3 regions of the Rhizorhapis sp. genome follow, and region 1 is predicted to be linked to each of the others. Evidence: predicted binding sites of a transcription regulator. Region 1 holds the regulator's gene; each other region holds the start of a gene.
What was found. The regulator LexA, encoded in region 1, represses DNA repair genes until DNA is damaged. The targets are predictions, from matches to a motif close to GTTCCNCNCTTGTTCT.

Region 2: VJS46_RS02430 (ATP-dependent helicase) is a predicted target of LexA. The motif match lies at 2,746-2,761, and genes of this name have one in related genera.
Region 3: VJS46_RS02540 (PA0069 family radical SAM protein) is a predicted target of LexA. The motif match lies at 3,064-3,079, and genes of this name have one in related genera.

Annotation. Positions count from the first base shown of each region.
Region 1 is NZ_DATEMB010000017.1:17,935-22,858, reverse strand. Features, by position in the region: gene gltX (glutamate--tRNA ligase) at 1-451, opposite strand, end outside; gene VJS46_RS05200 (ComEC/Rec2 family competence protein) at 520-2,661, shown strand; gene lexA (transcriptional repressor LexA) at 2,887-3,555, opposite strand; gene glp (gephyrin-like molybdotransferase Glp) at 3,623-4,807, opposite strand; gene moaC (cyclic pyranopterin monophosphate synthase MoaC) at 4,807-4,924, opposite strand, start outside.
Region 2 is NZ_DATEMB010000007.1:124,883-129,806, forward strand. Features, by position in the region: gene VJS46_RS02425 (DUF885 domain-containing protein) at 1-343, shown strand, start outside; gene VJS46_RS02430 (ATP-dependent helicase) at 466-2,742, opposite strand; gene VJS46_RS02435 (Fe-S oxidoreductase) at 2,915-3,409, shown strand; gene rsmD (16S rRNA (guanine(966)-N(2))-methyltransferase RsmD) at 3,521-4,066, opposite strand; gene VJS46_RS02445 (YifB family Mg chelatase-like AAA ATPase) at 4,220-4,924, shown strand, end outside.
Region 3 is NZ_DATEMB010000008.1:12,793-17,716, reverse strand. Features, by position in the region: gene dnaE (DNA polymerase III subunit alpha) at 1-1,965, shown strand, start outside; gene VJS46_RS02540 (PA0069 family radical SAM protein) at 1,984-3,054, opposite strand; gene VJS46_RS02535 (glycosyltransferase) at 3,171-4,436, opposite strand; gene VJS46_RS02530 (helix-turn-helix transcriptional regulator) at 4,418-4,924, opposite strand, start outside.

The DNA.
Region 1 (4,924 bases):
TCAGGCGAATGACATAGGGGGCGTCTTCAGGCGCTTCGGCAGGATCGCGATCACGCCAGCGGCGGTCATAGCGGATCGGCTGCTTTGCCGCACGCTGAGCCTCGCGCATCTGCTCCAGCTCTTCGGGAGTGGCATAGCAGCGATAGGCCTTGTCCTCCGCAAGGAGTTGTTTCGCGACCTCTGCATGGCGCCAGGCGCGGTCATACTGGAAAATGGCGGGTTCATCGCCGATCAGCCCCAGCCATTCCAGTCCATCGAAAATGGCGTCGATCGCCTCATCGGTCGAGCGCGCGCGGTCTGTGTCTTCGATGCGCAGGAGGAACTTGCCGCCATGATGACGCGCGAACAGCCAGTTGAAGAGGGCGGTCCGGGCGCCGCCAATGTGCAGATAACCTGTTGGAGAAGGGGCAAAGCGCGTAACGACGCCCTTATTCTCGATTGTTGCGCTCACGCAGTAATTCCTCAATAAGTCCGGCTTCAGCGCATGCTGCCGCGCATGTCGCGGATGATCAGGCCAGAATGACCGGTGACGCCCCTAGCATGGCTTTAGAGCTTCGACAAACCCCTCCATTGCCAAGCCCGGCACGGTATCTTGATGCTTGCTGGCATCGGCTTGAAGCCTGGCTTGAAAAGGAGCGTGACCAGGTTGCACTCTGGCTTCCGGTGGGCCTTGGCCTTGGCATTATCGCCTGGTTTTCGCTTCCCGGCTCCAGCGCATGGGCGGCATGGATCTGCGCTTCGCTTGGTGTCGCCTCACTGTCGCTGCTGATGCCCGCTGGAGGACGCATGCGGAGGATAGTGCTTGCAGGCGGGCTGCTTGCTGCATTCGGCTGCCTGCTCATCTGGGGCAAGTCTGCCATGGTGGCAGCACCAGTGCTTGAACGTCCGTTGTTCACGAGTTTCTCTGCCACCGTTCTGCGGATCGAACCGATGAGCGCGCGATCAATGGTCCGGGTGGAACTGCAACCTGTCGGCCGGCCCGACCTGCCGCCCAAGATCCGCGTCAACATCATGGAAAAGGATGCCCCCGAAGGTCTGGCGGAGGGCAGCCGCGTTGCCCTGCAGGCAAGGCTCATGCCGCCAGCCGGGCCTGCAGTTCCCGGAGCCTATGACTTTGCCAAGCGTGCCTGGTTCCAAGGGATAGGCGCGACGGGGCGGGCTACGCCGCCGGTGCGCTTGGTCGTCTCCGCGCCGGACGGAAACGCACCTTCGCTTCGTCACCGGCTGTCGGCGCATGTCCAGCGGCAATTGGAGGGCGGCGAAGGGGCTCTTGCCGCTGCCCTTGCGACTGGTGACCGGGGCGGGATCAGCGAGGAAGATGAAGAGGCAATGCGGCGGAGCGGTCTTGCCCATCTTCTTTCGATCAGCGGCCTTCACGTCACCGCGCTGATCGGCGGCGTCATGCTCATCGTCTTTCGCCTGCTGGCGCTTAGCCCAAGGCTCGCTTTGCGTTGGCCGCTGCTCCTGATCGCAGCCGGAGCGGGTGCTCTGGCGGGCATTGGCTACACCTTGCTCACCGGCGCCGAGGTGCCGACGGTCCGATCATGCATAGCCGCATTGCTCGTGCTAGGAGGGCTGGCGCTGGGGCGAGAGGCAATCACCCTCCGCCTGGTTGCGGCAGGGGCGGCCTTTGTCCTGATATTCTGGCCCGAAGTCGTGGTGAGTCCAAGCTTCCAACTAAGCTTCGCAGCCGTGACTGCAATCGTGGCTCTGCATGAGCTTCCGGCTTTTGCGTGGATGACGCGGCGGCAGGAGCAGGACGGAATGATCATACGGGCGGGCAGGGCGCTGGTCATCCTGTTCCTGACCGGGGTTGCCGTTGAGGTGACGCTCGCGCCGATCGCCCTCTATCACTTTCACCAAACCGGTCTTTATGGCGCGTCGGCCAATATCATCGCTATTCCGCTGACGACCTTCGTGATCATGCCGCTGGAGGCTTTGGCGCTTTTCCTTGATCTGGCAGGCCTTGGCGCGCCGGCCTGGTGGCTGGCCGGCAAGGCGCTCGGCCTGCTGCTTGGGCTGGCGCACTTCGTTTCCGCGCAGCGCCATGCCGTCGCCATGCTGCCGGTCTTTCCCGGATGGGCCTTTGCTCTGGTGGTCGGCGGAGGATTGTGGATCAGCCTGTGGCGAACCTGCGCGCGATATTATGGTCTGACGCCGATGATTGGCGGTTTGGCGGCGATGCTACTATCCCCAGCGCCGGACCTGCTGGTCACTGGAGATGGCCGGCATCTGGTGGTTCGCACGAGCGATGGCGGCCTGGCGCTGTTGCGGGGCAAGGCGGGAGATTATGTGCGGGACGTGCTGAGCGAGAATGCGGGTTATCAGGGAGACCTTGGGGAGATCAGCAAACTCCCCAATGCCCGCTGCAGCCCGGACCTGTGCTCCATAACCCTTAGCAGGGGAGATCGGGATTGGCGGATCATGGCCACCCGGAGCAGGTATATGGTGCCCTGGCGCCAACTCGCCGGGCAGTGCCGGACGGCCGATATCGTCATCAGTGACCGAAGGCTGCCCAAGGGCTGCGTCCCCCGATGGTTGAAGCTCGACCGGCCATTTTTGAGGCGGCATGGTGGCGTGTCGGTGAGTTTCGAGGCGCAGGTGGTGCGAACCGCAATTGATCCTCTGGATGGCCATCCCTGGCTCAGCCGCGGCAGGTAAATGTTGGAACGTCAACTTAACGAAGTTGATACTTATGGGCGTTGATTTGGAAATGGAAATTTCCCTGTTGGATAGGAAATTCCTGATGTGGGAATTCCCAATAGAAGCCGCGTTTTTCAAGCATTTCTTCATCCACGCCAAGGAAAGCGGGGTCCCTGCTTGCGCAGGGACGACGGTAATGGGGGCGATGATAGTCTCAACTTCACCCCGCTCCATCCGCCACAATCAATTATATCGGCGGAGCAGACCTGCCAGCTTGCCTTGCACCCGGACCTGTGAGGCATCGTAGATTTGCGGTTCATAGGTGCTGTTGGCCGGGTCCAGACGAACTCTGGGTCCCTCCCGCCGGAAATATTTCAAAGTCGCCTCATTGTCGTCGATAAGCGCAACGACGATCTGACCATCGCGGGCGACTTCGGTCCGCTGGATCAGCGCGAAGTCGCCGTCCAATATGCCGGCTTCAATCATGGAATCGCCAGCGACTTCCAGCGCATAATGTTCTCCCGAACCGAGCAGCGCAGCCGGAACGGAAAGCATATTCTGGCCTTCAAGTGCTTCGATGGGAACGCCTGCTGCGATCCGGCCATGCAGAGGGATGTCGACGACGTCATTGGCAGCGACGGGGATTTCCGGCACCTTCTGGGGAGCGGCCGGGGCAGGATCCTTCACCCGGTCCAGGCCCTCCGGAAGCTTCAGCACCTCGAGCGCCCTGGCGCGGTTCGGCAGACGGCGGATGAACTGCCGTTCCTCAAGGGCATTGATGAGCCGGTGGATGCCGGACTTGGACTTGAGGTCCAAGGCCTCCTTCATTTCCTCAAAGCTGGGCGAAACGCCGCTTTCCTCTAGCCTGCGGTGAATGAAGCAGAGCAGTTCATGCTGCTTGAGCGTCAACATGGGCGACCCCCTGTAGTGGAACGGACAGGGAACGTATAGGAAACGAATGGAGGCGCGTCAAGCACGCTCAGGCGATGGGGAGGCAGTGCACCATTTCGCCAGCCTTGGCCGCTGGCGCGTTGGAAGGGCGGACGATGAGGGCATTGGCGGCTGCGAGGGAGCCAAGGCCGGCGCTGTCCTGATCGGTGAGGGGCCTTGCCGTGCCATTCTCCACCATGCCGCGGAGATAGACGGCCCGGTTGCTTGCCGCTGGCATGTCATTGGCCAGGCGGGCCTCGAAGAGGGGGGGCAGGGGATCGGCCGCCCCGCTCATGTGCCGCACCAGCGGGAGGAGAAAGAGCGTTGCCGTCACAAAGGCGGATACCGGATTGCCGGGAAGACCAAGGAACAGTGCATTTCCATTCCGGCCGGCCATCAGCGGCTTGCCCGGCCGCAAGGCAATGCGCCAGAAGTCCAGCGAACCGCCCGCAGCCTCAAAGGCTGGCTTGATGAGATCATGATCGCCGACGGATGCGCCGCCAGTCGTGACGATGATGTCGGCGCTGGAGGCCTTTCTGAATGCGTCCACCTGCGCCTCCAGTTCATCCCCTACGATCCCCAGGTCTTCGATGAGGACGGGCAGGTCCGACAGCATTGCCCGCAGCATAAGGCTGTTGGAGGCCGGAAGTTCGCCTGGATGTTTCTGCAGCCCCGGTTCGGCGAGTTCGTTGCCCGTCGTGAAAAGGGCGATGCGCAGCTTCCGGTGGACCGGCAGGAAACCATGCCCCCCCATTGCGGCCAGGGCGACTTGCGGGGAGCCTATCCGGGTTCCCCGGCGCAGCAGCAATGCGCCCTTTGCAAAGTCGGCTGCTTGCAGGCGGACATTCTTGCCGGGATATTCCGGTCCTGCGCCCGCAAGGGCCAGGGAGGCGCCCTGCAATGCCGCCTCTTCCTGGATCAGCACGCTGTCTGCGCCCTTGGGCATGGGCGCACCAGTGAAGATGCGCACTGCTTCTCCAGGCCTTACAGTGTGGAGCGTGAGGTTTCCGGCGGCGCTTTCATCCGTGACGGTCCAGGGTCCTGGCAGGTCGGCATGCCTGATGGCATAGCCGTCCATCGCGGACAGCGCGGTCCAGGGCTGATCCCGTAGCGCATGAACATCGCCAGCCAGCCAGCGGCCAATTGCTTCCGCCAGGGAAGCGTTTTCGACATTCACCGCTGTTGCTGAAGCGATCAGCCTTTGCTGCGCCGTCTCAACCGGCAGCAAAGCCATTAGTCGCGTTTCCAGTTGCCGGACTTTCCGCCGGTCTTTTCCAACAGGCAAATATCACCGATTATCATTGTCTTATCGATGGCCTTTGCCATGTCATAGACGGTAAGAAGTGTTGTG
Region 2 (4,924 bases), on a different contig from region 1:
GCTTTCCAACGCATTGCTGCGCGATTGCCGTTTCCTGTCTGCCATCGGCCTGCATGCGCAGGGGATGACGGTGGAGCAGTCCCGCAAGATGTTCGTGGAGCAATGCTATCAGGATGAAGGCAATGCCCGTCAGCAGGCGGCGCGCGGCACCTATGACCCGGCTTATCTCAATTATACGATGGGCAAGCTGATGATCCGCAAGCTTCGCGACGACTGGACCGCGGACAAGGGCGGCAGGAAGGCATGGAAGCAGTTCCATGACGCTTTCCTGAGCTATGGCGGGCCACCCATCCCGCTGGTGCGGCAGCAGATGCTGGGTGGCGAGGCGAAGGCGGTGTTTTGAGGGTTTGCCTTGCATCAAGGCTTATGACCGTCATTCCCGTGAAGGCGGGACTCCATCTCCCGATCCGGCTCGAAATTCTGGGCGGGGAAGGGTCCCCGCTTTCTCGGGGATGACGAAAGACTTCAAGCAATACTGACGAAACTGTCCATCACGCGTTTGCGTCCCGACAGTTCGAAGTCGATCTCCAGCTTGTTGCCTTCTATCTCTGCAATGGTGCCATAGCCGAATTTGTTGTGGAAAACGCGAAGGCCGACCTTCATGTCGGACCGGCCCTGGTTACCCAGGCTGACTGCTGATTGACGGGCTTCCACGATGCGGGCGGGTTCGCGGGTAAAGCCGCCCGATTGCGCCGCGCGCTGCCAGCCGGGGCCACGGCCGGTTCCCCGCGCAACATTGGCGAAAGGATCGGCCCGCTCCGACCAATTGGCGCGCCAGAGGGACTCGCCGCCCGCCATGCTGCTTTCCTCCCTCACATGGGCAGGCGGAATTTCACCGATGAAGCGGGAGGGGATGGAACTGGTCCATTGGCCATAGATGCGCCGGTTGGCAGCGTGGAGGATGGTGCATTGCCGCCGCGCGCGGGTCATCGCCACATAGGCGAGGCGGCGTTCCTCCTCCAGCGCCGCGAGCCCGCCTTCGTCGAGAGTCCTTTGCGATGGAAAGACCCCTTCCTCCCAGCCGGCAAGGAAGACGCGATTGAATTCCAGGCCCTTTGCCGCGTGGATGGTCATGATCGTGACCTTGCGGTCGCTCGCCACCGCGTCATTGTCCATGACCAGGCTCACATGTTCGAGGAAGGCGCCCAGCGTCTCATATTCTTCCATCGCGCGGGTGAGTTCGTTGAGGTTCTCCAGCCGTCCCGCGCTCTCGGCGGAACGGTCCGCCTGCAGCATGGCCGTATAGCCGCTCTCATCCAGGATCAACCGGGCAAGCTCGGCATGGGGAAGGGCCGTCGACTGGTCCCGCCAGCGTGCGATGTCGGCAATGAAATTGCCAAGGCTCCGCCGTGCCTGCGGTGTCAGTTCGTCCGTGTCGAGGATGCGCGCGGCCGCAAGGGTGAGGCCGATATCCTGCGTGCGGGCGACGCGATAGATCTTCTCCAGCGCCTTGTCGCCCAGGCCGCGCTTGGGAACATTGACGATCCGTTCGAAGGCCAGATCGTCCGCGGGCTGGTTCACCAGCCGCAGATAGGCGAGCGCATCGCGGATTTCCGCGCGCTCATAGAAGCGGAAGCCGCCGATGATCTTGTACGGAAGGCCGATCTGGATGAAGCGGTCTTCGAACTCGCGCGTCTGGAACTGCGCGCGGACGAGAATTGCCACCTCATCCAGAGAGCCGCCCATGCGCTGATATTGCTCGATCTCCTCACCGACCCGGCGGGCTTCCTCCGGTCCGTCCCACACGCCAAGGATCTGGACCTTCTCGCCTTCCTTCTCCTCGGTCCACAATGTCTTGCCGAGGCGGCCGCCATTTTCGGCGATGACGCCGCTGGCCGCCGCCAGGATATGCGGGGTGGAGCGGTAATTCTGCTCAAGCCGGATGACCTTCGCGCCTGGAAAGTCCTTCTCGAACTTCAGGATATTGGCAACCTCCGCGCCCCGCCAGCTATAGATGCTCTGGTCATCATCGCCGACGCAGCAGATATTCTTGCGCGCCTGCGCCAGCAGCCGCAGCCACAGATATTGGACGGCGTTGGTGTCCTGATATTCGTCGACCAGAATATATTTGAAGCGCTGCTGATAAAGCTCCAGCACGTCGCGCTCCCGTTTCAGGATGGTCAGCATGTGGAGCAGCAGGTCGCCGAAATCGCAGGCATTGAGCGCCCTCAGCCGTTCCTGGTAGAGCCGGTACATCTCCTGGCCCTTGCCATTGGAATAGGCTTCGCTTTCGCCGGCATCCAGATCGTCAGGCGTCAGCCCCTTGTTCTTCCATTTGTCGATCAGGCCGCCTAGCTGCCGCGCGGGCCAGCGTTTCTCGTCGATGCCCGCCGCCTGGATGATCTGCTTGAGCAGGCGAAGCTGGTCGTCCGTATCGAGGATGGTGAAGTTGCTCTGCAGGCCCACCAGTTCGGCGTGGCGGCGCAGCATCTTGGCGCCGATCGAATGGAAGGTGCCAAGCCATGGCATGCCCTCCACGGCTTCGCCGATGATGCGCCCGACGCGCTCCTTCATCTCGCGCGCGGCCTTGTTCGTGAATGTGACAGCCAGGATTTCCGAGGGCCAGGCCCTGCGCGTGGCAATGAGGTGCGCCAGGCGTGCAGTAAGGGCCGCGGTCTTGCCCGTTCCCGCGCCGGCGAGCACCAGCACCGGACCGTCCGCCGTCAGCACGGCCTCCCGCTGCGGAGGGTTCAGCCCCTTCAGATAGGGCGGGTCATCAGGGGAGGGCGCAGGCAGAGTCACGGGTGAACAGTTAGGGAACAGTAGGCCCGGGGGCAAGCCTTCTCATGCCAAACGGTGTGCCGGAGCACAGCAACGGTTCACCGGGTCTGAAACGATCCGGGGGAACCAAGGGCGGCGCGGTAGATATAGAGATTCGCGAATATTCGCGGGGAACTTTCCCGGAGAGGACCTTATGATCAGACTCATTCCCATAAGCGCCGCCGCTCTGCTGATGTGCGGAACGGCGATGGCGCAAGATGTGCCTGCCCAGCCTGAGACAACTCAGCCCGGACCGGCCACCGTTCCTCCGCCGCCCGATGGAATGCAGCCGCCCGAGAGCACGACGCAGACCCCGACGACCCAGCCGGGCGCACCGGCCCCTGCGCCTGCACCGGATGCGGCGGCGCCTGAGGCACCACCAACCACGACTCCCCCGGCCGATCCCAATGCACAGGCAGTGCCTGCTCCGGTTCCCCCGGCAGCGAGTGACATGACACCGGCGCCTCCAGGAGCCGCGCCCGACCCGAACGCTCCAGTCGGCACGCCCGCCAATCCGGCGGTTGTGGGCGGCAATATGACGCCGCCGCCGGAGCCCAAGAAGGAATATCCGCTCTGCACCAAGACCATTCAGGATAGCTGCATGAATCCTGGCGAGGCGCCGGGCAGCAAGAAAAAGCGGCGCCGGTAAGTACGGCGATATATGGACTTAACCGTTCGTGTCGAGCGAAGTCGAGACAGGTTCGCGCCTAGCCAACGTCCCTCGACTTCGCTCGGGACAAACGGAGGGAAATCACCTGCGTTAAAAAGCCGGGAGCAAACGAAGCAGGTGCAGCCGCGCCTTGCCACAGTCGCGCACGGTTTCGACCGCGAAGCCTTTGACGGCCAGGGTCTCGCGGCGGTCTGTCTCTATGCTGATCCAGGTCGCGGGACTGACCCAGCCCTGACGGTTGAGCTTGTCGAGCGCCACCGCGCCTGCGCCTGTGCCATAGGGCGGGTCCATCATGATAAGGTCGAGCGGTGCCGCTGCCTGCCCCAGCGCCAGCACTGAGGTTGCCCGCACATCGGGGCGGATGCCGAGGCGCTCTGCATTGGCCCGTAGCGCATCGAGCGCGGCGCGGTCCTGCTCCACGAAAACGCAGCTTGCCGCGCCGCGTGAAAGCGCCTCCAGCCCCAGCGCGCCCGAACCTGCGAACAGGTCCGCTACGGCAAGCCCGTCAAAGCTGCCAAGACGGCTGGTCAGCATTGAAAAGAGAGTCTCACGCGTCCGGTCCGCAGTCGGCCGGGTGGAGATTCCCTTTGGGGCATCGATAGGACGGCCGCGCCATTGGCCTGCAATGATTCTCATGGATGTTTCGGCCCTTTCCGGCGGGAGCCCATAGGTGAAGCGGCAGCCTTGCGGAAGTCCCGCTGAAGCAAGTGATTGAAATTGCCCTCGACTCTTTGGCCGGGCTCCGGCAAGAACAGATGCCGAACGGGGTTGGTTTCGAAGGGGGAACATTTGGTCGCGACGGTTTCAACGGTTGCCTATCTGGGCCTGGAGGCGCGCGGGGTAGAGGTCCAGTGCCAGGTTGCGCCAGGCGTGCCGGGCTTCATTGTCGTCGGCCTGCCCGACAAGGCGGTGAACGAAAGCCGGGAGCGCGTCCGGGCCGCCATGTCGGCCATCGGCCTGTCACTGCCGCCCAAGCGCATTACCGTCAATCTGTCTCCTGCAGACCTTCCGAAGGAAGGATCGCATTATGACCTGCCGATCGCGCTTGCTTTGCTAGGTGCGATGAGCGTGATCGATGCTGAAACGCTTGCGAGCTATCTTGTTGTCGGAGAACTGGGCCTGGACGGACGCGTGGCACCCTCGCCGGGCGTGCTGCTCGCCGCCCTTCATGCCAGCGAGCGGGAACTGGGGCTCATCTGTCCCGCCTCCCAGGGTTCGGAAGCAGCCTGGGCCGGAAATGTCGAGGTCATTGCTCCCCCCGATATTCTTGCCCTCCTTAATCACTTCAAAGGCAGCGCGCTGCTGACGCCGCCCCGGCCGGGCGAGGCCGAGCCGCCTGTGCGCGGCGCGGATTTGAAGCAGGTAAAGGGCCAGGAAAGCGCCAAGCGCGCGTTGGAGATCGCGGCCGCCGGAGGCCATAATCTGTTGATGGTCGGTCCGCCGGGTGCGGGCAAGTCGCTGATGGCGAGCTGCATGCCCGGCATCCTGCCCGAT
Region 3 (4,924 bases), on a different contig from region 1:
CGTCATAGTTCCACCCATGCGGCGGGCGTCGTGATTGGCGACCGGCCCTTGTCGAAGCTCGTCCCGCTCTATCGTGATCCGCGGTCCGACATGCCGGTCACGCAATTCGACATGAAATATGTCGAAGGTGCTGGCCTTGTGAAGTTCGACTTCCTGGGCCTCAAGACCTTGTCCGTCCTGCAAAAGGGCGTGCAGCTATTGAAGAAGCGCGGTGTTGAGGTGGATCTCGATCTCCTCAAATGGGATGATCCGGCGGTTTATGAACTGCTCCAGCGTGGTGACACAGTGGGCGTGTTCCAGCTCGAATCAGAGGGCATGCGCAAGACGCTGGCGCAGGTGCGACCGACAAATTTTGGGGACATCATCGCGCTCGTCTCGCTCTACCGGCCGGGGCCGATGGACAATATTCCGATGTTCGGACGCCGCAAGAACGGTCAGGAAGTGATTGAATATCCTCATGAACTCCTGTCCGGCATTCTTTCGGAAACCTATGGAATCTTCGTCTATCAGGAACAGGTAATGCAGGCAGCGCAGATCCTGGCGGGCTATTCGCTGGGCGACGCCGATCTTCTTCGCCGCGCCATGGGCAAGAAGATCAAGGCCGAGATGGACGCACAGCGTGAACGCTTTGTGAAGGGCTGTGCGGAAAACAGCGCTATTCCGGCGGCCAAGGCCAATGAACTGTTCGACTTGATCGACAAGTTCGCTGGCTATGGCTTCAACAAGTCGCATGCTGCGGCCTATGCTCTGCTCGCATATCAAACAGCATGGCTAAAGGCTTATTATCCGGCAGAATTTTACGCTGCATCCATGTGTTTCGACATGCATCAGACCGACAAGCTCTGCATCTTCGTGGACGATATGCGGCGGATGGAACTTGCCTGTCTGGCCCCCTGCATCAATGCCAGCGAGGCGGAGTTCTCCGTCGAGCCGCACGGAGATGGCTTTGCCGTTCGCTATGCCTTGGGCGGCCTGAAGGGCGTGGGTGAAAAGGCGATGGAGACCCTGGTCGCTGAGCGGCATGGGAAGGGGGCGTTCCGCAGCCTCGACGATTTCGCCAACCGCGTAGAGCCGCGCCTCCTTAACCGGCGGCAGTTGGAAAGCCTGGCGGCCGGAGGCGCTTTTGACAGCATCCACCCCGACCGGGCGGGGGTATATGCGGCCGCCGAAACCATTTTGGCGGTTGCCGCAAGCGCCGCTGATGCCCGAACCAGTGGGCAGGGCGGACTTTTTGGCGCTGACGAGGTGAAGCAGCCGGATATCCAGATCCCATCCAATGTGGACTGGTCACTGTCGGAACGGATGGCGCAGGAAAAGGACGCCTTCGGCTTTTATTTCTCTGCGCATCCGGTGGACCGGTTCCGCCCCATTGCCGATGCGAACGGCGCCAAGAGCTTCGGCCTGTTGTGCAGCCAGCCCGCTAGTGCCGACGGAGGCCGCGCCGGAGCGGTTATGGCAGCCCTGGTCGAAGAGGTCCGCTGGCGTGATACCAAGCGCGGCAGGCGTTATGTCTCGGCAACTCTGTCTGACAGCAGCGGGCAGTTTCAGGCGAGCTGTTTCGACGAGGATGTCTGCAAGCAGATCGACGAACTCGGCAAGGAGGGGGATTGCGCGCTGCTGACCGTTGAACTGGAGCGCCAGCCGGGAGAAGAAACACCGCGTGTCACGATAAGAGCAGTTCAGGCTTTTTCCCGACTTTCCAATCAGGCACGCCTTGTGCTTCAGCTTGACATTGAAGATGCAGCGGCGGTCAGCGCAGTCGCGAGGCTGGTCGCGAACAGCAGGGGCGGACGGAGCGAGATCATTCTCAGGGCGCGTCTTGAAGACAGCCGCATCGTGCGCGTGCGCCTTGGCCGTGATTTCATGGTGGAAGCTGAACTTGCCGCCCGTATCGGCAATCTGCCGGGCGTTGTTCATCATGAATTGAAGGCCGCGGAGTCGCCAAGACTTGCCCTGGTGTCCTGATCAGCCAAGTCAGTTCCATTAGAACAATTCCATTTGATCTCCGGGCGGTGGGCGAAAAAGGTCGGTTCGGAGACGCAGCCGCTCGGCCATATTGAGCCCATACCGGATGCAGGCTTTGCGAAACCGGGTTTTCAGCAGTTCCGCCCAGACGCCGTGCCCCCGCATTCGCGATCCGAATTGAGGATCATTGTCACGACCGCCGCGTATATCGTTGATAATAGCCATGACCTTGGCGTTCCGGTCCGGAAAATGCTCCTCCAACCAAGCTCTGAACAGCGGCGCCACTTCGTACGGCAACCGGACAATGATGAAGGACGCGCTACTGGCTCCTGCCAGAGCGGCGGCTTCCAATATATTTTCCATCTCATGATCGGTGATGGCGGGGATCACTGGAGCCACATTGACATGGGCGGGTATGCCGGCAGCCGCGATCTGCCGTATGGCTTCCAGCCTTTTTGCGGGGCGGGGCGCGCGTGGTTCAAGGGTTCGGGCAATGCGCGGGTCGAGAGATGTCACCGAAATACCGATTGCGACCAGGCCGTCCTTCGCCATGTCGCTGAGCAGGTCGAGGTCCCGAAGCACGCGATCCGACTTGGTTGTGATGATCAACGGATGACGGCAATCCCGCAAGATGCTGATGCAATCGCGGGTGATCCGCCAGTCCTTCTCGATTGGCTGATAGGGATCGGTATTGGTGCCCATGGCGATGGGAGCGGGGCGATATCCGCGCTTCGAAAGTTCAGCCCGTAGCAGCTTTGGCGCATCGGGCTTGGCGAACAGCTTGCTTTCAAAATCGATGCCAGGTGAAAGGTCATGAAAGGCATGGGTCGGCCGGGCAAAACAGTAGATGCAGCCATGCTCGCACCCGCGATAGGCGTTGATCGACCGGTCGAAGGCGATGTCGGGGGAGCCGTTGCGGGCAAGGATGGTCTTGGGATGCTCAATCATTACGGTCGTGCGGAGCTTGGGCGGAGAACCATCAACGTCCTCCCGCGCGTCCAGCCAATCACCGTCCTGTTCCCGCTCAGGAAGGCCAAATCTCGTGCTGGTCCCGTTGCGAGTCGCACCGCGTCCGTCAATTCTCGCCATGGGAGCAATAGAACATATAGAGAACATTTTGGCAAGGGATAGGGCTTGGGATAGGGTTGTTGGTCTTTTCTTCCCTTGAAAAATGACGCGTCGTTCCTGCGCGGGCAGGTGGCCCGCTATTTCTCAAAACCCTGTCGAAGAGAAGCGGGTCCCTGCCTGCGCAGGGACGATGGGGATGAGTCGTTGCAGGGTCTTATGGACCCTATTATTTCCAGGAGATGCGCCAGCAGCGTATCGCCATTGGCTTGCCAGGTAAAGCGGAGGGCGCTTGCTCTTGCTGCCGATGGATCGGGAGGATCGCGGAGCAACTCGCCTATGGCGTCGGCGATGGCTTTGGGCTCTCGCGCCACGATGCGGCCCGCCGCCGGACGATCCACGAGCTCTTTCGCGCCGCCCGCGTCGCTGATTACGAGGGGCGTGCCGCAGGCGAGCGCTTCCACCCAGGCGTTCGCGAGCCCTTCGGAGGATGAGGGAAGCGCCATCACGTCTGCGGCTGCCAGAAGCTGCGGCAATTTTTCGTGCGGAACGCTACCAAGAAAGCGGACGCGACCGGCTACGTTCAACTGATGAGCCAGTTGCTCATAGCCCTTCCGCGCAGGGCCTTCGCCCGCCAGCAGCAGCGTTACGCTCGGCAGCAACGGGAGAGCGCGGATCAGCAGGCCCTGCCCCTTTCGCGGGATGAGAGCGCCCACGCTGATGACCACGTCGGCGGAAAGGCCCAGTCCCGCCTTCGCCGCGATCCTGTCCGGCGTGGGAAAGAAGCGGTCAAGATCGACGCCTGTATAGTGCACCTTGATCTTCGCTCCATCCATGCCGATGGCGATCATGTCATTGCGGAGCGCCTGCGACACGGCGAGGAGACCCGACGCGGCATCGGCGGCGGCACGGATCATCGGCGCGGTGGATCGCTTGCGCGCCCAATGATGGATGTCCGCTCCGCGCGCCTTGATGGAAAAGGGAATGGAAAGGGCGCGCGCCAGCATCATGGCTGCGGGGCCATCGGGATAAAAGAAGCTGGCGTCGATCACATCAAAGGGCCGTACCTCATGAAGGCTGCGGACTAATGGCAGGACGGACCGGGCAATGCTGCCTGGATGAAAACGGCCGCCAATGACTGGGATGATCGGGAAGCGAGGGCGATAAAGCTGCAGCCCCCGCCATTCTTCTTGCTGGGGAAGCTTTGCCAATGGAGCGTAGCGGCGGAGGGCCGAAAATGGCGCGGGCGGAAGTCCGAGCGGTGCCACAACTGTCAGCTCGACCTCTGGCCGAATCGCCAGTTCACGGGTCTGACGCTCCACGAAGATACCGAAATTGGGCCGGCTAGTGTCCGGGAACAATGTCGAAAGGGTAAGGACCCGCAGAACTAAAGCCCCCGCACCAATTTCGTAGCGACACCCATCCAAGCGGGGTCCGTGATCACCTGCTGCCGCATGCCGCCACCCAGGGGCACCACGTGCAGCTTGCTGTCCTCGCGGCCGACCAGGCGGCCGAACAGGAAGCGCCCGGCCGGACGGGGAAGCAGGACATCGCGGTTAAGTGCATTTACAAAGGCTTCGGGCTGGATGCGTTCGCACCAGATTTCGTCGCCGCTGCGATAATCGCCAATGCCGCTCGTCACCCGGACGGCGATAAGGCCTGGAGAGGGCAGCGGCGGAATGACCTCTGACGCCTTGGTCGGAGCATGAGCGCCCTTTTGCCCCAGCAAGGCGGCGACCGGTATGGTCTTCTGGTCTGGAAGGCGGACGAGATCGGCCGATTGCACGCCCAAGGCGTCTGCAATGCGATTGAGCCAACCGACGGACACTGTGCGGGTGCCCGTTTCGAGTCGCCCAATGGTCTGGGCGGTCGTGGGCGGATCGCATCGCTGCGC